DNA from 4 places in the Edwardsiella sp. EA181011 genome. Region 2 is predicted to be linked to each of the others. Evidence: riboswitches for the same ligand, from Rfam matches in the RefSeq annotation. Region 2 holds a riboswitch; each other region holds the start of a gene.
What was found. Region 2 has a riboswitch for thiamine pyrophosphate ahead of thiB (thiamine ABC transporter substrate binding subunit). Riboswitches for the same ligand answer to the same signal wherever they lie in the genome.
Positions count from the first base shown of each region.

Region 1: it holds a riboswitch for thiamine pyrophosphate, as region 2 does, so the genes downstream of both, thiE (thiamine phosphate synthase) here and thiB (thiamine ABC transporter substrate binding subunit) in region 2, are expected to answer to the same signal.
Region 3: it holds a riboswitch for thiamine pyrophosphate, as region 2 does, so the genes downstream of both, thiM (hydroxyethylthiazole kinase) here and thiB (thiamine ABC transporter substrate binding subunit) in region 2, are expected to answer to the same signal.
Region 4: it holds a riboswitch for thiamine pyrophosphate, as region 2 does, so the genes downstream of both, thiC (phosphomethylpyrimidine synthase ThiC) here and thiB (thiamine ABC transporter substrate binding subunit) in region 2, are expected to answer to the same signal.

Region 1 is NZ_CP011364.1:3,536,668-3,542,207, forward strand. Features, by position in the region: partial or broken gene QY76_RS15650 (glycerol dehydrogenase) at 54-1,153, shown strand; gene thiH (2-iminoacetate synthase ThiH) at 1,233-2,366, opposite strand; gene thiG (thiazole synthase) at 2,366-3,133, opposite strand; gene thiS (sulfur carrier protein ThiS) at 3,135-3,335, opposite strand; gene QY76_RS15670 (HesA/MoeB/ThiF family protein) at 3,316-4,074, opposite strand; gene thiE (thiamine phosphate synthase) at 4,067-4,702, opposite strand; TPP riboswitch at 4,921-5,021, opposite strand; gene QY76_RS15680 (Rid family detoxifying hydrolase) at 5,147-5,540, opposite strand, start outside.
Region 2 is NZ_CP011364.1:3,894,016-3,899,555, forward strand. Features, by position in the region: gene sgrR (HTH-type transcriptional regulator SgrR) at 310-1,989, shown strand; TPP riboswitch at 2,031-2,130, shown strand; gene thiB (thiamine ABC transporter substrate binding subunit) at 2,171-3,166, shown strand; gene thiP (thiamine/thiamine pyrophosphate ABC transporter permease ThiP) at 3,142-4,749, shown strand; gene thiQ (thiamine ABC transporter ATP-binding protein ThiQ) at 4,746-5,459, shown strand.
Region 3 is NZ_CP011364.1:3,369,637-3,375,176, forward strand. Features, by position in the region: gene QY76_RS14915 (DsbA family protein) at 586-1,224, opposite strand; gene QY76_RS14920 (inhibitor of vertebrate lysozyme family protein) at 1,349-1,804, opposite strand; gene QY76_RS14925 (hypothetical protein) at 2,002-2,868, shown strand; gene thiD (bifunctional hydroxymethylpyrimidine kinase/phosphomethylpyrimidine kinase) at 2,875-3,690, opposite strand; gene thiM (hydroxyethylthiazole kinase) at 3,687-4,490, opposite strand; TPP riboswitch at 4,526-4,622, opposite strand; gene uraH (hydroxyisourate hydrolase) at 4,721-5,128, opposite strand.
Region 4 is NZ_CP011364.1:419,069-424,608, reverse strand. Features, by position in the region: gene rpoC (DNA-directed RNA polymerase subunit beta') at 1-85, shown strand, start outside; gene thiC (phosphomethylpyrimidine synthase ThiC) at 336-2,267, opposite strand; TPP riboswitch at 2,378-2,493, opposite strand; gene nudC (NAD(+) diphosphatase) at 2,659-3,432, shown strand; gene hemE (uroporphyrinogen decarboxylase) at 3,480-4,544, shown strand; gene nfi (deoxyribonuclease V) at 4,559-5,245, shown strand; gene QY76_RS01905 (YjaG family protein) at 5,351-5,540, shown strand, end outside.

The DNA.
Region 1 (5,540 bases), 360 kb from region 2:
TCGCCCGGCGGAGCGCCTTGAGCAGACGTGATCTTCCCGATAGGAGCGTAACGATGTTAAAAGTTATTCAATCACCGTCCAAGTACATTCAGGGGCCCGGTGCACTGCACGCCATCGGACAGTATGCCCGGCTGCTGGCCGACAGCCAGTTTGTCATCGCCGACGACTTTGTCATGGGGCTGACCCGCGAGACGGTGGCGACCAGCCTGAAACAGGCCGACGTCGAAGGGCACTTTGCCCGCTTTGGCGGCGAGTGCAGCCGTAGCGAGATCGATCGTCTGGGCCGCGAGCTGAAGCGGCTTGGCTGCCGGGGGTGATCGGCATCGGCGGCGGCAAGACGCTGGATACCGCCAAGGCGCTGGCCCACTATCAGGCGCTGCCGGTACTGATCGTGCCGACCATTGCCTCTACGGACGCACCGACCAGCGCGCTGTCGGTGATCTACAGCGACCAGGGCGAGTTTGAGGAGTATCTGATTTACCCGACTAACCCGGATATGGTGCTGATGGATACGGCGATCATCGCCAAGGCGCCGGTACGGCTGCTGGTCGCCGGTATGGGCGATGCCCTCTCCACCTATTTTGAGGCGCAGGCCTGCGTGGACGCCCACGCGATCAGCATGGCCGGCGGGGAGTCGACCCGGGCGGCGCTGGCGCTGGCGCACCTGTGCTATCAAACGCTGCTGGAGGAGGGATACAAGGCCAAGCTGGCGGTCGAGGCCGGCGTCGCTACGCCGGCGGTGGACAACATCGTCGAAGCCAATACCTATTTGAGCGGGCTGGGCTTTGAAAGCGCCGGGCTGGCGGCGGCGCACGCCATCCACAACGGGCTGACGGTGCTGGAGGAGTGCCATCCGATGTACCACGGGGAGAAGGTGGCCTTTGGCACCCTGTGTCAGCTGGTGCTGCAAAACAGCAGCAGTGAGCAGATCGAAACCGTGCTCGACTTCTGCGTCCAGGTGGGACTGCCGGTCACCCTGGCGCAGCTGGGCATCAAGGAGGGCCCGCAGCTGAACGATAAAATCATGGCCGTCGCCGAGGCCAGCTGCGCCGAGGGCGAAACTATCCACAATATGCCGTTTACGGTGACCCCGCCGCAGGTGTACGCCGCGATCCTGGCGGCCGACCGGCTGGGGCGCGCCTGGCTGGCATAAGGGGGTTAACGGGGCGCTAGCGCCCCGTTGGTTCTGCTCTCCCGCGCCACGGGTGGCCATCATCCGCCCGCGCCGACGCTCACCCCTCTGGCGCTGTACGCCCAAGCCAGCTGTCCCAGTCTTTCCACACCGGCTGCAGGCCACGGGCGATCAGGGCGCGGGCGACCTCCTGCGGGTGTCGGTTGTCATGCGGCGCGAACTGCTCCAACGCCGGCTCACTATCGGCATAGCCTCCCGGCTGCGTTTTGGAAAAGGCGCTGACGTGGGTAATCGCCAATGGGATGACGTTATCGCGAAACGGCGCCGACTCCCGCGTGGATAGCGACAGCTCCACATCCGGCGCCAGCAGGCGGAACGCGCAAATGGCCTGCACCAGTTGCCGTTCATCCATCAAGGAGAGCGGCTGAATACCACCAGCGCACGGGCGCAGGCGGGGAAAGGCGATCGCATACCGACTCTGCCAGTAGCGCTGCTGCAGCCACAGCAGATGCTCGGCCACCATATAACAGTCTGCCCGCCAGCTGTCAGAGAGCCCGATCAGGGCGCCCAGGCCGATTTTATCGATCCCCGCCCTCCCCAGCCTATCCGCCGTCTCCAGGCGCCAGAAGAAATCCTGTTTCTTGCCCCGCAGATGGTGACGCGCATACGCCGCCCGGTGGTAGGTCTCCTGATACACCATCACGCCATCCAGCCCCAGGCTTTTCAGCTCGGCATACTCCGCCTGCGACAGAGGCTGCACCTCCATCTGCAATGAGGCAAACTGGCTACGGATCATCGGCAGGTGCCGGCGAAAATAGGCCATGCCGACCTGCTGCTGATGCTCTCCGGTGACCAGCAGCAGGTGCTCGAACCCTAACGCCCGAATCGCCTGGCACTCACGCATGATAGCCTCTTGATCCAGCGTCTTACGCTTAATCCGGTTGCTCATGGAGAAGCCACAGTAGGTACAATCGTTGGCGCAGAGGTTGGAAAGGTAGAGCGGTAGGTAAAAACTGACCGTGTTGCCAAAACGCTGGCGGGTCAGGCGCTGGGCCCGCTGCGCCATAGGCTCCAGATAGTGCTGTGCGATGGGCGAAAGCAGCGCCATCATATCATCACGGTTCAGGGTGGCCGCGCCAAGCGCACGCTCAACGTCGGCAGCGGTTTTGTCATGGATTTGTTGGCGGACAGTCTGCCAATCCAGCTGATGCCAACGCGCGCTGAAGGTCTCCATTACCGAGCCTCCAGAAAACGGGTCAGCGGGCTGGTGGCCTGAGCCCGTTGGCTGCAGGCCCCCGGCACGGCCGCGCGGGCGAGCAAACCGGCTTCGACCGCCAGGCGGAAAGCCCGGGCCATACGGATGGGGTCATCGGCAACGGCTATCGCGGTGTTGACCAGCACGGCATCGGCGCCCATTTCCAGCGCCTGCGCGGCATGGCTGGGGAGACCGATGCCGGCATCGACCACCACCGGTACCATCGACTGACTGATGATTATCTCCAGCATTGCGCGGGTCTCCAGCCCCTGGTTCGAACCGATGGGGGCGCCCAAGGGCATCACGGCGGCGCAGCCGGCCTCCTCCAGCCGCTTGCACAGTACCGGATCCGCGCCGCAGTAGGGCAACACGACAAATCCCTGTTTCACTAGGCTCTCCGCCGCCCTCAGCGTTTCGATCGGATCCGGCAGCAGCCAGCGTGCATCCGGGTGGATCTCCAGCTTTACCCAGTGGGTTCCCAGCGCCTCTCGCGCCAGCCTGGCGGCAAAGACGGCTTCCTCCGCCGTTTTCGCACCGGAGGTATTGGGCAGCAACGTCACGCCCGACGAGCGCAACGGCGCCAGGATGGCATCGCGATGTCCGCGGAGATCCACCCGCTTCATCGCCAGCGTCACCAGCTGACTTCCCGAGGCGCGAATCGCCTCCAGCATCACCTGCGGCGAGGCAAACTTACCGGTGCCGGTGAACAGATGGGACTCAAAGGTTTTATCGGCAATACGCAACATGTCAGCCTCCGGCTATCACCTGAAACAGCAGAAGGGAGTCGCCCTCCTGCAGGATATGATCCCGCCACTGCGCATGCGGAAGAATATGCTGGTTAAGCGCCAGCGCCATGCCGGCCGTTGGCAGCTGTAGCTGCGCCAGCAGCGCCGACACGCTTAACGCCGGCGGGCAGACGATGGCCTCATCATTGACAAACACGTTCATCATCGCCTCCGCAGACCGGGCACCCCTCTGCACGCCGGAGCGTCAGCGTATGCCAACGATTGGCGCGGGCGTCAAACAGACGCAGGACACCCCGCTGCGTCTCCAGGCCGCTCAACAACTTAATCGCCTCCAGCGCCTGAAGTGTCCCCATCACGCCCACCACCGGGCCGATGACGCCGGCGCTGCGGCAGCTGCGTTCAGGCTCGGCATCCTCCGGCCACAGGCAGCGATAACAGCCATGCGTCCAGGGGGGCGCCAACACCATCATCTGGCCGCCAAACCCCACGGCGCTAGCGCTCACCAAGGCCGTCGAGGCCGCAACGCAGGCGGCGTTAATCGCTTGGCGCGTTGCCATGTTGTCAGTGCAGTCGAGCACCACATCCGCCTGGCGGACCTCGTTTAACAGCGCTTCGCCGCCAAGGCGCTCCTGGCGTGCGATCAGCGTAATATCCGGGTTCAGCCGAGATAGGCGCTCCCGGGCGGCCTCGGCCTTCGGCTTGCCGATATCCTCCGCGCTAAACATGATTTGCCGTTGCAGATTACTCAGGTGAACGTCATCGTCATCCGCCAGCACCAGCGTGCCAACGCCTGCGCCGGCGAGATACAGCGCGGCAGGCGCGCCCAGCCCTCCCAGCCCGGCGATCAATACCCGGCTCTCCAGCAGCCGGGACTGCCCGCTAACGTCGATATCCGGCAGTAAAATCTGCCGACTGTAACGCATAAAATCGCGATCATTCATCACCTGCGCCCACCCTCTCAAGCAGCCGCGCCGTAGCCTGTAACCAGTCGGGCGCCTGGGTGATGGCGCTGACGACAGCCACGCCGCCGACGCCGGTCGCCAGCACCTCTGGGATACGGGCAAGCGTGATGCCGCCGATGGCGACGGTTGGGTAGCCGGCCAGACGCGCAATATGGCGCGCCAGCTGCACCAGCCCCTGCGGCGCGGAAGGCATCTGCTTGGTCTGGGTCGGGAATACATGGCCGAGCGCAATATAGGAGGGACGGACTGCCAGCGCGACATCCATCTCCATGTCATCATGGGTGGACACGCCCAAACGTAACCCGGCGCGCTTAATCCCGGCCAGGTCACATTCCGTCAGATCCTCCTGGCCCAGATGGACGCCATAGGCCCGGTGTTTGATAGCCAGCCGCCAGTAATCGTTAATAAAAAGCCGGGCGCTATAGCGGCGCCCCAGCGCAATGGCGGCGATCACATCGTCCTCTACCTCACCCTCCGCCTTATCTTTGATCCGCAGTTGGAGGGTGCGTACCCCGGCCTCCAGCAGACGGGCGATCCATTCCACGCTGTCAACGACCGGATACAGCCCTAAGCGCTGCGGTACCGGGGGAAAATCAGGCTGATACATCAGACCACCTCCTGATGCAGGCACCGTGCGCCGCCGTGGGCTAGCGTACGGCGTGCCACGGGGAAAAGCAGGGCGCGGTGGAGCCGCCCGCCAAGGCCGCGCGCAGAGGCGCGATGGGGTGATTGAGTTCCGGACATAGCTCATTTCCCTAAGATAAGGACGTGGCTTGTCAGACGACGGATGAAGCAAGAGGTGAGATCGCCTAACGGCGATGCAGCAGCAGTGTAACTCTTGTTCCCTTCGCAGGTATTAGCCTGATCAGGTTCCGCGGATCCCGAATAAACGGTCTCAGCCCAACAGGGCACTCCGACAAGATAACCCCCTGCCGTGACGGCAGGGTTGCGCAGCTAAACTACGCGTTAATGCTGAAAATCTCAAGCCAGGCACCGCAAACCTGATGCCGGCGCTCAAAAAAACAGGCCGCCAAGACAGGCGGCCGGAGGGTTAGCGGGAGCATCCGCGCCAGGCGATGGCCTCAATCTCTAGCTTCACCGCTTTCGGTAGCGCGGCAACCTGCACACAGCTGCGTGCGGGATAAGCGGCGCCGTGGGCATCGAAGAATTCCGCGTATACTCGGTTTATCACCTCAAAATCCTGCAGTTCGGTGATAAAAACCGTAGTCTTGACGATATCGCCGACCGTCAGTCCGGCGGCCTGGACAATGGCGGCGACATTTTCCAGGCTCTGGCGCGCCTGCTCGGCGACCGCGTCCGCCACACGTCCCGTTTGCGGATCGACCGGGATCTGTCCCGATGTCATCACCAGACCGCCCAGATCAACGCCCTGCACATAGGGGCCAATCGCGCCCGGCGCCTGTGCCGTAGCCAGGGTGTTACGC
Region 2 (5,540 bases):
CTCTGTGGGAATCCGCCCACGCCGCGTCGGCCCGGCGCAGGTCGCGCGCGCTGTGCGAACGCCGACGCCGTAGCCGAAGCACCGCGCTGGCTCTATCACATCAACGCCGCCACAGAGTACCCTGTTTTCCCGCCGCAACCGACGGAAAACAGAAAAAAGCCAGCGATCGACGATCGCTGGCCGGTGAAAAGCACCTTTACTCAGAAACACTCTTCGATGTCGGAGAGATACCCTCTTTCATCTGCCGACAGTATCTGCGTAATATAGGGAAAGAAAAATAGATGCCTTTCAGACAAGAGATCCCCATTTATGGCCACCCCGCGCCTGCAGCATCAGTTTATTCGCCTGTGGCAGCACTGTCAGGGCAACGGCTGTGATACCACGCTGGCCGAGTTGGCCGCGGCGCTAAACTGCTCACGTCGCCACGTTCGTACCCTGCTCAACGCCATGCAGCAGCAAGGCTGGCTGAGCTGGCAGGCCGTCAGCGGACGCGGAAAACGTTCACGCCTCGCCTTTCTCTGCAGCGCCCTTGAGGTGCAGCAGCTGCGCGCCGAAGAGCTGATGGAGCAGGATCACTTTGAGCAGCTGGTGCAGCTGGTCGGCGATCGCGACAGCGCGCGCCAGATGCTGCTGGCGCAGCTAGGGCGCAGCTTCCGCCAGGGACGCCATATCCTGCGAATCCTCTATTACCGCCCACTGCTCGGGCTACAGCCCGCCTCGCCGCTACGCCGCTCGGAGACCCATCTGGCCCGCCAGATTTTCAGCGGCCTCACCCGCATAAATGAGGAAAACGGGGAACTCGAATCGGATCTGGCCCACCACTGGCAGCCGCTGACCCCGCTGCACTGGCGCTTCTATCTACGCCCGGCGATCCACTTTCACCACGGGCGCGAGCTGACGATGGCCGACGTGATCGCCTCGCTGGAGCGCCTGTGCACGCTGCCGCTGTTCCGCCATATCGCGCAGGTCGCCTCCCCCACCCCACACGTCATCGATATCCATCTGCGGGCGGAGGATGCCTGGCTTCCCTGGCTGCTCGGCAGCGTCCCGGCCATGATCCTGCCGCAGGAGTGGCAGGAGATGCGCGATTTTGCCCGCCTCCCCGTCGGTACCGGCCCCTATCAGGTGGTACGCAACACGGAAAGCCAGCTGAAGATCCGCGCCTTTGACGGCTACTTTGGCTACCGGGCGCTGATCGATGAGGTCAATATCTGGGTGCTGCCGGAAATCTCCGAGGCGCTGGTTCACGCCGGCGTGCAGCTGCAGGCCGACGGCAGCGGCGGCGACGAGCTGGAGAGTCGCCTGGAGGAGGGCTACTATTTTATGCTGTTCGACCAGCGCAGCGCACAGATGCGCGATCCGGCGGTGCGCGCCTGGCTGTGTCAGACGATCAACCCCATCGCCCTATTGAACAACGCCAGCCACCTGCACCAGCGTTACTGGTCTCCCGCCTACGGCCTGCTGCCGCGCTGGCACCACAACAAGATGCTCAGCAATCGCCCCAAGCCCCCGCAGCTGACTCAGTTGCGTATCACCTTCTACAGCGAGCATTCGGAGTTCCACGCCCTCTATCAGGCGCTGCAGCCGCTGCTGGCGGCACACGGCGTCACGCTGGAAATGCAGGAGATCGACTATCCCCGCTGGCACGAGGGCGCCGCCGAGAGCGATCTGTGGCTGGGCAGCGCCAACTTTTATCTGCCGCTGGAGTTCTCCATTTTTGCCATGCTGTACGAACTTCCGCTGCTGAGCCATTGCTCCGGGCTGGATCTGGCCAGCGAGGCCCACCGCTGGCGTGAACAGCGTCTGCCGGTGGCGGAGTGGAGTCAGCAGCTAGTGCAGCGGCATCAGCTGCATCCACTGTTTCACCACTGGCTCAAGCTGCACGGCCAGCACAGCATGCGTGGGGTGCGGATGAATACGCTGGGCTGGTTTGACTTCAAGTCGGCCTGGTTTGCCCCGCCGGAGCATCCTCCGGCCGTCTCCCGTTAACAAACGTCTTTCTAATCACGCACGCGCTCTTTACAATAAGCGCCGTCTCAACGGGGTGCCCGGCGGATCGCCGGGCTGAGAGCATACCCGTCGAACCTGATCCGGTTAATGCCGGCGGAGGGATTTGAGAGAGCCCGTTGCTGCTCAAAGACCTTTGCCACCGCCACCAAGGGAGTGCAAAGTGTTAAAAAAACTGTTTTCCATTCTGGCCCTACTGACGGTCTCGCTGCTGGCGCAGGCGGCCGGCAAACCTGTCCTGACCGTCTACACCTATGACTCTTTCGCCGCCGACTGGGGGCCCGGGCCCAAGATCAAGCAGGCCTTCGAACAATCCTGCCACTGTGAGCTCAAGCTGATCCCGCTGGAGGACGGCGTCGCTATCCTTAATCGCCTGCGGATGGAGGGGAAAAACAGCCCGGCCGACGTCGTGCTGGGGCTGGATAACAACCTGCTGACCGCCGCCCGGCAAAGCGGGCTATTCAGCCCCAGCCAGGCCGATACCCGAGCACTGACGGTGCCGGGTGGCTGGCACGATACCACCTTCGTCCCCTACGACTACGGCTATTTCGCCTTTGTCTATGACCGCCAGCGGGTTAAAAATCCGCCTACCAGCCTGAAACAGCTGGTCGAAGGGCCAGAGAAGTGGCGCGTTATCTATCAGGATCCTCGTACCAGCACCCCGGGATTGGGCCTACTGCTATGGATGCAGAAGGTGTATGGCGATCAGGCGCCGGCCGCCTGGCAGAAGCTGGCGCAAAAAACCGTCACCGTCACCAAAGGGTGGAGCGAGGCCTACGGCCTATTCCTGAAGGGAGAGGCGGATATGGTGCTGAGCTATACCACCTCGCCGGCCTACCACCAGATCGAAGAGCACAGCGATCGCTATGCTGCGGCGATGTTTGACGAAGGCCACTACCTGCAGGTCGAGGTCGCCGGCGTACTGAAGCACAGCCCGCAGCCGGCGTTGGCGCACCAGTTTATGCAGTTCATTACCACCTCGCCGTTCCAGAATGCCATCCCGACCGGCAACTGGATGTATCCGGCGACGGCGGTGCCGCTGCCGCCGGCCTTCGCCGCCCTGCCCACGCCGCAGAAGACACTCAGCTTTACCGCCGACGACGTCGCACAGCATCGGGCTGAATGGATCCGCGCATGGCAAAGCGCCCTGAGCCGCTGATCCCCCGCTGGCTCTGGCCGGGCGCGCTAGCCGCCGCGCTGCTGCTGGGGATCGCCCTGCTGGCGTTCGGCGCACTGTGGTATAGCGCCCCCGCCGCCGCGCCCGCGGCGCTGTGGCGGGATAGCTATCTGTGGCATGTGGTTCGCTTCAGCTTCTGGCAGGCGCTGCTCTCGACGCTGCTGTCGCTGCTGCCGGCCATCGCGCTGGCCCAGGCGCTGTTCCGCCGCCGCTTTCCCGGGCGGGCGCTGCTGCTGCGCCTGTGCGCCATGACCCTGGTGCTGCCGGTGCTGGTGGCCGTCTTCGGGCTGCTGAGCGTGTATGGCCGTCAGGGATGGCTGGCGCTACTGTGCCAGACGCTGGGCATTGACTATCGCTTCAGCCCCTACGGACTGCAGGGGATCCTGCTGGCCCACGTGTTCTTCAACCTGCCGCTGGCCACCCGCCTGCTGCTGCAGGCGCTGGAGTCCATCCCGGTTGAACAGCGCCAGCTCGCCGCCCAGCTGGGCATGTCGCCCCGCCAGATCCTGCGCTTCATCGAGTGGCCTTACCTGCGCCGCCAGCTGCCGCCCGCCGGGGCGCTGATCTTCATGCTGTGCTTTTCCAGCTTTGCCACGGTGCTCTCGCTGGGCGGCGGTCCTCAGGCCACCACCATCGAACTGGCCATCTATCAGGCGCTCAGCTACGACTATGACCCCGCGCGCGCCGCTCAGCTGGCCCTGCTACAGCTGGGATGCTGCCTGGGGTTGGTGCTGCTCAGCCAACGGCTTTCCGGCATTCTGCCAGTCGGGCACACCCGGCGTATGCGGTGGCGCGACACACGCGACTCGCTGAGGCTGAAACTCAGCGATACGCTGACGATAGGCCTCGCCCTGCTGCTGCTGCTGCCGCCGCTGCTGGCGGTGATCGTCGATGGGCTAAACCAGGCGCTCGGCAGCGTCCTGCGACAGCCGGCCCTGTGGCAGGCGCTGGGAACCTCGCTGTACATCGCGCTGGGCGCCGGCGCGCTGGCGGTCTCGCTGACCATGATGCTGCTGTGGAGCAGCCGCGAGCTGAACCTGCGCGGCCAGCGCTGGCGGGCGCAGGGAATGGAGCTGTGCGGCATGCTGATCCTGGCCATGCCGGGCATCGTGCTGGCGACCGGTTTTTTCCTGCTGCTCAACGCCACGATCGGCCTGCCCACATCGCCAGGGCTGTTAGTGATGGTGACCAACGCGCTGATGGCGATCCCCTACGCGATGAAGGTGCTCGAATATCCCATGCGCGATCTGGCCGAACGCTATGACCCGCTGTGCCTGTCGCTGCGCATCGGCGGCCTCAATCGCCTGCGTTGGATTGAGCTGCGCGCGCTGCGCCGCCCGCTGGCGCAGGCGCTGGCCTTTGCCTGCGTCCTCTCGCTGGGCGATTTTGGCGTCGTCGCCCTGTTTGGCAGCGAGCAGTTCCGCACCCTGCCCTTTTACCTGTATCAACAGCTCGGCGCCTACCGCAGCGCCGACGGCGCAGTCACCGCCCTGCTGCTACTGCTGTTTTGTCTGACCCTCTTCAGCCTGCTGGAGCGCCTGCCCGCCGGGAGAAAATCGCCATGATCCGCCTGGATAATCTGAACTACCGCTATCAGCAACAGACCCTGAGCTTCAGCCTGCACGTCGCCGCCGGCGAGCGCATCGCCATCCTGGGGCCGAGCGGCGCAGGGAAAAGCACCCTATTGAGCCTCATCGCTGGATTTCTGGCGCCGAGCAGCGGCGATCTGTACCTCAACGGCATCGATTGTCGCCGCGCCCCCCCGTCTCAGCGCCCGGTATCCATGCTATTCCAGGAGCACAATCTGTTCGCCCACCTGACCATCGCTCAGAATCTGGGGCTGGGGCTGGATCCCGGGCTGCGGCTTGATGATGACCAGCGCCGTCGGCTCACGGATATCGCCGAACTGGTCGGTATTCGCGACTACCTGCCGCGGCTCCCCAGCCAGCTCTCCGGCGGCCAGCGTCAGCGGGCCGCGCTGGCGCGCTGCCTGCTGCGCCGCCAGCCGATTTTGCTGCTGGATGAGCCCTTCTCTGCCCTGGATCCCGCCCTGCGGGCCGAAATGCTCACGCTGCTGGATGATATCTGCCGCCAGCGGCTGCTGACCCTGCTGATGGTGTCGCACAACCTGGACGATGCGGCGCGCATCGCGCCGCGAACCCTGGTGATTGACGATGGTCATGTCGCATACGATGGCCCGACCGTCGCCCTGCTGGCGGGGTCGGTCGCCGCGGCGCGCCTGCTGGGGCGAGAGGCGCCGGGAGAGGCCGAATAGGCCGTCCGGCGTTGGACAGCGAACGCCATCCCCTGCACAATAGCCCGACGGTGTGCGGCGCGTAGCGGAACGCCGCTCGAA
Region 3 (5,540 bases), 520 kb from region 2:
GGGCGCCTAGGCTGAGATAGACAGCGCCCCGCGGGTGCGTTGATGTCCGCCCCCGTCGGTTAACCGGCTTATCGCGTTGTCGATACGGATATATCCTATGATAATAAGCGATAGGGTTAAAATGCAGCGCAGCAGCGCCAACCTGAAGGCCGGCGACATTGATAAAAAACAATGCGACGGCGTCCGATTAATCCATTAAGACGCCCGTCCCCGCTTTGCCCGCGCGGGAAAAAGGCATCCCCGAATCATCCCATCCCGTGCACGTCATATCCCTGGACTTAGGGTATTATCCCGATGCGGGGCGAAATAGCCCCCATGCGAATGGCATCCGCGCGGGAATATGGCCAGATTGGCACCTTCCCCGGCTTGTCCTGAGGCGCTCCGCCGCCACCGCCGCGATGCCGCCCGCTCATGTCGCCAGCGGCGGCTCGCGGAGGCGCTGAGCTGAAAGAGAAGGGGACGCGGCGGTATGGGGCATGGGTCTTTAGGGTCTTACCCCGCACCCCTGCGCCATTGGCGCGCTGCAAACGCCCCAAAAAAAACGCCCGGGCTCCTGGCCCAGGCGTTTATCGGCAGAGGGGAGCGTTATTTACCCTGAGCCAGCAGGAACTTCACCACGTCCGCATATTCGCTGCGATAGCCATCAATACTGGTCGCCTGCATTCCATCATTTTTAATCTGGTACTTACCCGCGACATAGAACGACGGGGTGCCGCGCACGCCAAAGGCCTGCACCGCATTCTCCTGCCGCGCGGTCAGCGATTTCACGACAAAACTGTTCAGCGCCGCGTCGTACTCCGCCGCCGCAACGCCGGAGTCGACAAATACCTGACGGATATCCGCCGGAGAGTTAATGCTGCGCTTCACCTGCACCGCATCAAACAGCGGCTTCTCCACCTTATCCGATACGCCGAGGGCCTGCGCGACGGACCACGCCTCCGTCAACGCCGCTCCCTGCGGCCCCAGGAAGCTCACGTGGTATTTCACCACCTTCTCCCCCGGCGGCAGGATCCCGTTTACTGCCTCACCGATGCGGTAAACGTTGGCAAACTGGTTACAGGGCGGGCAATAGAAAGAGAAAAATTCGACGACCGCCGGTGCGCCGGGCACGGCTTTCGGCATGTCGGTATACTGTTTTCCTTCCTGATACCCAGCAGCCTGAGCGGCAACAGAGCACAGTACCAGCAGGCCGGCGGCGGCCTGGAAGAGTCTCGTTTTCATCATCACTTTACCGTATCAAGTCAACTTGTGCGCAGAGTAGCATTCCACACGGCGAACGCCGTACGGATTTACGATTAATTACACCGGATTACACGCTGATACAGCGGCAGCGCACGCGTGACGCGCGCTATTTCCAATCCGGCTGCGACGTTACCTGCTGCATCAGCAGCACCTTCAGGGAGGCGTCCGGATTGCCCAGCCACTGAAAGCGGGCATACTTGGCGGGCTGCAGCATCGCAGCATCGCTGTCCGGCAGCGTTACACGCAGCGCCCAGGCCTGGCGTCGATCAGCGCTGAAGGCGATAAACAGCTGCCGGTTGCCGCAGTTGTGCGGCTGACAGACCATGCCGACCTGATACGCCTTACCCTGCCAGGTCAGCGTCTGCGGCGGCGCAGAGGTTCCCTGTCCGCTGCGCACCCACGACGGCAGATCCTTCTCGCCCTGCAGCGCCTGCTTCCAGCTCTGCTGATACGACGGCTGGGCCATCAGCTCAGATAACGAGGGCGGAATAGCCTCATCGGCCATTACCGGCGCTCCGTAGGCCAACAGAAGGGCGGCCAGCGCCCCGGCGATCGTTTTCATGGTAACTCCTTCAGTTAGGTCGCGGCACCGTCATTTATTTACGCCGCAGCTGTTTCATAAATAAAATATTTACTATTTTTATCAGTCATTCTCAATCTGAAAAAGTTGATCTATAGCAGAAAAGTACCTTGGCATCGGCCCCGCCGCCGGGCTTTAGGGTAAGCTTGGCCCGCCCACGTTTTTCTGGATACCACACTATGAGCGATATGATTACCCTTCCCCCGCTGCCCGCCCTCGCACGCGAGCGCTACGATGCCGCCAGCGCCGGCGCGCTTGATGCGCTGGACTGCTCCGCCATCCGCCAGCGGGTCGACGCATTTGGCCACGCCGATCGCCCGCAGGAGAGCTACCTGACCGGCTGGATGGCGTTCAATCCGCTGGTCATCATCCGTAACTATCAGGACAAACGCGGCACCTCCAGCGGCGTTGTCCTCTCCGTCGGCGACGCGTATCGCTTCAGCGTGCAGACCATTACGCCGCGCATTCCTAAGCTGCTGCTGTGGGCCACCCTGCGCAGTAAACCGAAAACCCTGCCGCTGGTTGCCCTGCAGGATCTGGCCGCCGGCGATCGGCGACTGGTCCCCTACCGCGCCGTGCGCGATGCCACGCTACGCGAGCAGATGACGGGCTGGTGGGCGGAGATCAATGACTATCTGGGCATCGCCTGCTGGCAGCATAGCCATGGCTATCCGCAGTGGCAGGCGCTGGAGCGCAGCCTGAGCTGCGACGGGATCCACAGCCTGCACCAGTGGCTCCAGCGCGATCCGCACACCTTGGAGCACGACGGTGACTACGCCGGGCGCTGGTACGATGGCCTGTTCATCGCCACGCGGGCCGCCAGCGAATCCAACCCGTGGCCCTCGCTGCTGCTGAGCTGGAAAAGCCCGCAGCGTCAGGCCAGCTATCTGATCGGCTGGCTGGCCGGCGCGGAGGATAAACCGGCGCTGGCGCTGGCGCTGCGCCCGGACGCGGAGATGCCGTTTTTCACCCTCAACCGTTTCGACGCCGAGCACCTGCAGCGGCTCGCCGTGCTGAATGCGCTGGCGGCGCAGCACGCCGCCTAGCCCCGCTTACCACCAGCGGTAAAAGTGGTGCACCGGGCCAATGCCCTGTCCCACCTGCAGGGAGTCCGCGGCCATCAACGCCCCCTGCAGATACGCCTTCGCGGCGGCAACGGTAGCGCGCCAGTCCTCATGACGCGGGCGCAGCGCCGCCAGCGCCGCGGACAGGGTGCAGCCCGTCCCGTGAGTATGGCGCGTCGCCACGCGCGCCGCGCTAAAGCGCTCGGCGGCGCCGTCGCGGGTCAGCAGCCAGTCGGGGCTCTCCCCGCCCCGTAGGTGCCCCCCCTTCATCAGCACCGCCTGACACCCCAGCGCCAACAGCGCTTCGCCCTGGGCAACCATCGCCGCCTCATCCTCCGCCACCGAGCCCCCCAGCAGCGCGGCGGCCTCCGGCAGGTTGGGGGTGATCAGCGAGACCTGCGGCAACAGCTGCTCGCGAATCGCGCTGACGGCCTGCGGCGCCAGCAGCGCATCGCCGCTTTTGGCCACCATGACCGTATCCAGAACGACGTACGGCAGCGGGTAGCGCGTCAGCGTCTGGGCGACGCAGGCGACGATATCGGCGCTCGCCAGCATGCCAATTTTCGCGCTGTCGATGCGCACATCGCTCAGCACGGAGTCCAGCTGCTCCCGGACAAACCCGGCGTCGATAGGGTAAACCGACTGTACGCCGCGGGTATTCTGGGCTACCAGCGCGGTGATGACGCTGGTGCCATAGGCGCCCAGCGCGGAAAAGGCTTTGAGATCGGCCTGGATCCCGGCGCCGCCGCTGGGATCGGTGCCGGCGATGGTCAGGGCATTAATCCGTTCTGCGCTCATGCTCATGCCGCCTCCCCCGCGATGACGGCGGGCTGGAGGCTATACAGGGCGTCCAGGAAATGGGGCGTGAAGCTGCCGGGACCGCTGGCCTGCGCCGCCGCCCGCTCACCCGCCAGCGCCATCACCCGGCAGGCGCTAGCCACCGCCGTCAGGCGATCGTCCAATACGCTGAAGGCCGCCACCACCGCCGACAGTGCGCAGCCGGTACCGACGACCCGGGTCATCAGCGGATCGCCGCCGTCGATCCGGTAGCTGTTTTGTCCATCGGTCACGTAATCGCTGGCACCGGTAATCGCCACCACCGCACCGCTATCGCGCGCCAGCGCAGCCGCCGCCGGCAGCGCCGCCAGCGCATCATCCTGACTATCGACGCCGCGCCCGCGCGAAGGGGCGCCGGCCAGCGCCAGGATTTCAGAGGCGTTGCCGCGAATCACCGCCGGGCGCAACCGCAGCAGACGATGGGCGAAATCGCTGCGATAGCACAGCGCACCGACGGCCACCGGATCCAGTACCCAGGGGGTTCCTGCCAGATTGGCCGCCTCAATCGCCGCCAGCATACTGTCGGCGCGCGCGTCATACAGCGTACCGATATTGATCAGCAGCGCATCGGCCAGCGCCGCAAACTGGCGGGCCTCCTCGGTCTGCACCACCATCGCCGGGGCGGCGCCCAGCGCCAGCAGCACGTTGGCTGTCAGGCTTTGCACCACTTCATTGGTCAGGCAGTGAACCAGCGGCGTACGCTGGCGTAAGGTCATCAGCGCCTGGGCGCACAGCGCATCAGGCAGGGGAGTGGGTTGCGTCAACATGGCGTCTCTCTCAACCGGCGTGAAGAAGGCGGCGCGGTCAGACACCGTGACTTCCCTACGCTGGCATTATCCAGATCAGGTAATACGGGTATTTCTCAGCCTTCACGTAGAAGGGCACCCCGAGTCATATACTCATCAAAATACTGTAATTAACCCATGGTTAATCCAGCGGCAGGATAATACTCACGCCGGAGATTGTAAATGCGCGGCGGAACGCCGCGCGGGCGACGCTAGCTGCCGCGGTACGTGGCGTAGCCATACTGGCTCAGCAGCAGCGGCACATGCAGCTTTTCATTCTGCTGCGTTACCCGGAATAAAACCGGCACCTCCGGGAAAAAGGTATCCTGGCCCCGCTCATGGAAATAGGCGCCCGTTTTAAAGGTCACCCGATAGACGCCAGGGTCCATATCGGCCGCCGCCGGGTACAGCGAGCGGACGCGACCATCGTCATCCGTCGCGGCGCGGGCGATCTCACGCCACGCGCTGCCATCCTGCCTCTCCAGCATCACCGCCACCCCGGGGGCCGGCTTTCCCGTCTGCTGATTCAGGATATGCACGCTCAGCGTGCCCACCGGGGCGGCCTGTGCCGCCGCGCCGATCGCAGATAACATCGCGGTAAGTAAAAGCATTTTTTTCATCACTGGGCTCCTATGTTATGTCGTCCCTCCGGCAGCCTAGCAAAATGCCTCCCCCCACATTATTAAACTTTCTGTTATCTTTTCGGCCTGCATTACAAGCAGAGGCCAAGGAGAGAGGAAATATGGGATAAACCCCCACAATGATAGGTGTTAAACGGCATTGATGCATACGAGATACTGTCTTGATGCAGGAATAAATTGGGGGGCATTAATATTCACAATATGCTACTCCAATCATATGGAACACCTGCGGCAGGATGATAGCATGCTATTTTAAACATAAAACTCATAGCGTTAAAATTACATCATTGAAATCAACAATTATAATAGAGATGAATATAAACTCATCCAGCGACACGCCACAGCATGGATATTAACAAATTGAAATGATTTTATAAATATAATGTCAAAA
Region 4 (5,540 bases), 460 kb from region 2:
CGCACCGCAGGTGAGCGCGGAAGAAGCCAGCGCCAACCTGGCCGAGCTGCTGAACGCAGGTCTGCTGGGTGGCAATGACGACTAACGAGTCTGTGTGACAGTATGAAAAACCGCTCTTCGGAGCGGTTTTTTTTTTGCCGATGAAACCCCTCTGCCAGGCAGGGGGCTATTTTGCCTGTGGGGCGGGGAGAGGCCGCGGAACGTTAGACGTCGTGTGCGCGCCGCCCCCGATCCGCGGTGGCAGAGTATCGGTCGCCGCCAGCCAGCCTGGTGCCCGGGTAATGGCGCTGATCAGCGCGATGTTGCCGGCGCCGCAGCAAAAATAGGCTGGCGTATTACGACCCTTTATGCTGCGGCACGCTGTCGGCGACGTCCGCCAGATAGATTTCGCTGCCCTGCTCCCGGAACTGCTGTGCCATTTGTGCCATGCCGGGGTCGGCCTCCTGCTGGCGCGCGGCGTGCTCGCGTACCTCTCGAGATATCTTCATGGAGCAGAACTTCGGCCCGCACATCGAGCAGAAGTGGGCGAGCTTACCGGATGCCTGCGGCAGGGTGGCATCGTGATAGGCGCGCGCCGTCACCGGATCGAGCGCCAGATTGAACTGATCCTCCCAGCGGAATTCGAAGCGGGCCTTGGACATGGCGTTATCGCGAATTTGCGCGCCGGGATGTCCCTTGGCCAGATCGGCGGCGTGGGCCGCGATCTTATAGGTGATGAGCCCCTGCTTGACGTCATCCTTATCGGGCAGTCCCAGGTGCTCCTTGGGCGTGACATAGCACAGCATCGCGCAGCCGAACCAGCCGATCATGGCGGCACCGATGCCGGAGGTGAAATGGTCGTAGCCGGGCGCGATGTCGGTCGTTAACGGCCCCAGGGTATAGAAGGGGGCCTCGTGGCAGTGGCTGAGCTCTTCTTCCATATTTCGCTGGATCATGTGCATGGGGACATGGCCCGGCCCCTCGATCATCACCTGCACATCGTATTCCCAGGCGATGCGGGTCAGCTCGCCCAGGGTATGCAGCTCGGCGAACTGGGCCGGATCGTTGGCATCCTGGATCGATCCGGGCCGCAGGCCGTCGCCGAGTGAAAGCGCGATGTCATAGGCACTACAGATCTCGCAGATCTCGCGGAAGTGGGTATAGAGGAAGTTCTCCTGATGGTGCGACAGGCACCACTTGGCCATGATGGCGCCGCCGCGCGATACGATACCGGTCAGGCGCTCGGCGGTCATCGGAATGAAGCGCAGCAGCAGGCCCGCGTGCAGAGTGAAATAGTCCACGCCTTGCTCCGCCTGTTCTAACAGCGTATCCCGGACCAGCGGCCAGTCAAGGTTCTCGGCGATGCCGTTGACCTTCTCCAGCGCCTGATAGATGGGGACGGTACCGATGGGCACCGGGCTGTTGCGGAGGATCCACTCACGCGTCTCATGAATGTAGCGGCCGGTAGAGAGATCCATCACGGTATCGGCGCCCCAGCGGGTGGCCCACACCAGCTTTTCGACCTCTTCCTCTATAGAGGAGGTGACAGATGAGCTGCCGATGTTCGCGTTGACCTTCACCAGAAAGTTACGCCCGATAATCATTGGCTCTGACTCGGGGTGGTTAATATTGGCCGGAATGATGGCGCGCCCGGCGGCGACCTCGTCCCGGACAAACGCCGGCGTGATATTGTCCGGCAGGTGGGCGCCGAAGGCGATCCCCGGGTGCTGCTGACGTAAAACGGCACTGCGAATGCGCTCGCGCCCCATATTCTCACGCAGCGCGATAAACTCCATCTCCGGGGTGATGATACCCTGTCTGGCATAGTGCAGCTGCGTGACCCGGTGTCCCGGCCGCGCGCGGCGTGCGGGAGAGCGCTGGTCAAAACGCAGCGTCTCCAGATCCTGATCGGCTTGGCGGCGGCGGGTATAGTCTGAGCTGCGCCCCGGCAGGATCTCGCTGTCGTTGCGCTCCGCAATCCAGGCGCGGCGTATGGCTGGCAGCCCGCGGCGCAGATCGATCTCCGCCTGCGGATCGCCATAGGCGCCGGAGGTGTCGTACACCGCAATCGCCTCATTATCACGCCACTGCGGCTGCTCTGGCGTCCCACCGATCAGGGTGGGGCTCAGGGCAATTTCGCGCAGGGGGACTCGGAGATCCGCGCGTGAGCCCTGTAGGTAGATGCGTTGGGAGCTGGGATAGGCTTGCGCCTGGAGAGTATCGATAAAGGCCTGAGCCTGAGCTCGGCGCTGGCGACGCGGTGCGTCGCGGTGAGTAACGGTAGACATAGCAAATTCCTGCCATCAACGGTGTTACAGGGAAAAATTGCTTGTCTGGAGCTCGGAGAGGAGTAATGAATAGTGGTGAACGTTGCAAAAGGGCCTGAGCCCGGTTCAGCGTGATAATTACTCTTGTTCCCTTCGTGGGTATTAACCCAATCAGGTTCCGCGGATCCCGAATCAACGGTCTCAGCCTGTGATACGGCGTATCAGCTAGGCACTCCGACAAGATAGCGCAGCGCAGGCGGAGCCTATGCTGCGGGAGCCAGTGTAAGGAGCGGCCTGCGAAACTGCAAGCATTGTTAATAATATGTTTAGTAATAACGTAGAATTGATGCGGCGCTGCCTGCGCAGGGGAGGTCAGCGCGTCCATCGAGCGTAAGGGGTGTATACGGTGACAGTGGCACAGCAAGTGAGTGACGGTGATAGCGGTTGGTGGGTGGTCAGCGATCGGGGGCGTATCTGGCTGCCGGAGGGCGAACTGCCATACGGTAGCGCCGCGCAGTGGCATTTGGTTGGCAAGATGGCGTATCGCATCGGCGAGTGGCAGGGCATGCCGGTATGGCTGCTGTGCCTGGCGTATCCGCAGGACATGGTATCGGTGCGCCAGCTGATCGATACCGATCGCGGCCTGTTTCAGCTGGTCGGGCGCGGCGTGCAGCTGGCGGCATTTTTTCAGTCCCACCGTTTCTGCGGCTACTGCGGGCATCCGATGCACGCGAGCCAGCAGGAGTGGGCACGCCTATGCACCCATTGTCAGCAGCGCTATTACCCACAGATCGCACCCTGCATCATCGTTGCCATTCGCCGTGATGATCATATTCTGCTGGCGCGGCATAATCGCCACCGTAACGGAATCTATACCGTACTGGCGGGCTTTGTCGAAGTGGGAGAGACCCTGGAGCAGGCGGCGGCGCGGGAGATTTTTGAGGAGAGCCGGCTGCAGGTGAAGAATCTGCGCTATGTGACCTCACAGCCGTGGCCGTTTCCCCATTCGCTGATGATGGCTTTTCTGGCCGACTACGCCGCCGGCGATCTGTGCCACGATCCCAAAGAGCTGCAGGAAGCCGATTGGTATCGCTATGATCGTTTGCCACAGCTTCCCCCTGCAGGCACCGTGGCCCGCCGCCTGATCGAAGACACCGTCGCGCTGTGCCGGGCGCAGCATGAATAAGCAGCGCGCATGTTACAATGCCATCAAATAATAATGGGAGCCGAAGGATGACCGAACTGAAAAACGATCGCTACCTGCGCGCGCTGCTGCGCCAGCCGGTTGATGTGACCCCGGTATGGATGATGCGTCAGGCGGGGCGCTATCTGCCGGAGTACAACGCCACCCGCGCGCAGGCCGGTAATTTTATCGCCCTGTGCAAAAATGCCGAGCTGGCCTGCGAGGTAACGCTGCAGCCGCTGCGTCGTTTCCCGCTGGATGCGGCTATCCTGTTTTCTGACATACTGACCGTGCCGGATGCCATGGGGCTGGGGCTCTACTTCGAGACCGGCGAGGGGCCGCGCTTTACTCATCCTGTGACCTGTCACGCGGATATCCAACGGCTTCCGATCCCCGATCCTGAACAGGAGCTGGGCTATGTCATGGACGCGGTGCGTACCATTCGTCGCAGTCTGCGCGGTGACGTACCGCTGATCGGCTTCTCCGGCAGCCCCTGGACGCTGGCGACCTATATGGTAGAGGGCGGCAGCAGCAAGGCCTTTACTAAAATTAAGAAGATGATGTACTCCGATCCGGCGGCGCTGCATCTGCTGCTGGATAAGCTGGCGCAAAGCGTCATTCTGTATCTGAATGCGCAGATCCGCGCCGGGGCGCAGGCGGTGATGATCTTTGATACCTGGGGGGGCGTGCTGACCGGGCGCGACTATCGCGAGTTCTCTTTGCGCTATATGCACCAGATCATCGATGGCTTACAGCGTGAGAGCGAAGGTCGTCGGGTGCCGGTGACGCTATTCACCAAGGGCGGCGGTCAGTGGCTGGAGGCGATGGCTGATACGGGCTGCGATGCCTTGGGACTGGACTGGACCTGCGATATCGCGGATGCCCGCCGTCGGGTTGGCGATCGGGTGGCGCTGCAGGGCAATATGGATCCCTCTCTGCTGTATGCGCCGCCGGCGCGCATTGAGCAAGAGGTCGAGACGATCCTGGCCGGCTTCGGGCAGGGCGAGGGACACGTGTGCAACCTGGGGCACGGTATTCATCCGGATGTCCCTCCCGAGCACGCCGGCGTGTTTGTTGATACGGTGCACCGGCTGTCCGTACCTTATCATCGCTGATGGGACATTAACCGATGGATTTGCAGGCGTTACGCAGTGAGCAGCGGGCCCGGGCGGTACAGGTGGAGCGGGCGGATCGCTGGGAGACCCCGGTATTGATCGCCGGCGCCGACGTTGGGTTTGAGCAGGATGGCGCGGTGACCCGCGCCGCACTGGCCGTACTGCGCTACCCTGAGCTGACGCTGGTGGAGTATCAGGTCGCCCGCATTGAGACCCTGATGCCCTATATTCCCGGCTTTCTCTCGTTTCGTGAGTATCCAGCTCTGCTACAGGCGTGGGGGCAGCTGCGGCACCGCCCCCAGCTAGTGATGGTGGACGGCCATGGGATCGCCCACCCGCGCCGTCTTGGGATTGCCAGCCACTTTGGCCTGCTGGTCGATGTGCCCACTATCGGGGTTGCCAAACGGCGTCTGTGCGGACAGTCGGCGCCGCTGGATGAGACGCCGGGGTCGGTGGTGGCGCTCATGGATGGGACCGAGCAGCTTGGTTGGGTGCTGCGTAGCAAGGCTCGCTGTAACCCGCTGTTCATCTCCGGCGGCCATCGCGTGAGTACGGACAGTGCGCTGGCGTGGGTACAGTGCTGCCTGCGCGGATACCGCCTACCGGAGCCGACTCGCTGGGCCGATGCCATCGCCTCGCGACGCCCGGCCTTTCTACGCTGGCAGGCCGCCCAGCCGCGATCGGCGGTTCAGGTGGAATAAATGTAAACGGATGATGGATAAAGATTCCTATAATCAGGCGCAGTCGTAGGGTTTTTCCCGCAATTCGGTTAGACTGCGCCGCAGATAATCGAGAGAGACTTCAGCATGCTGCGTAATCCCATTCATAAACGTCTGGAAAAGTTGGAAAGCTGGCAACAGCTGACCTTTATGGCTTGTCTTACTGAGCGGATGTACCCCAACTACCAGGCTTTTTGCCAGCAGAGCGCCTTTGGCGAGGCGGCAGTGTATCGCCGTATTCTGGATCTGGTCTGGGAGCTTCTGACGGTGAAAGACG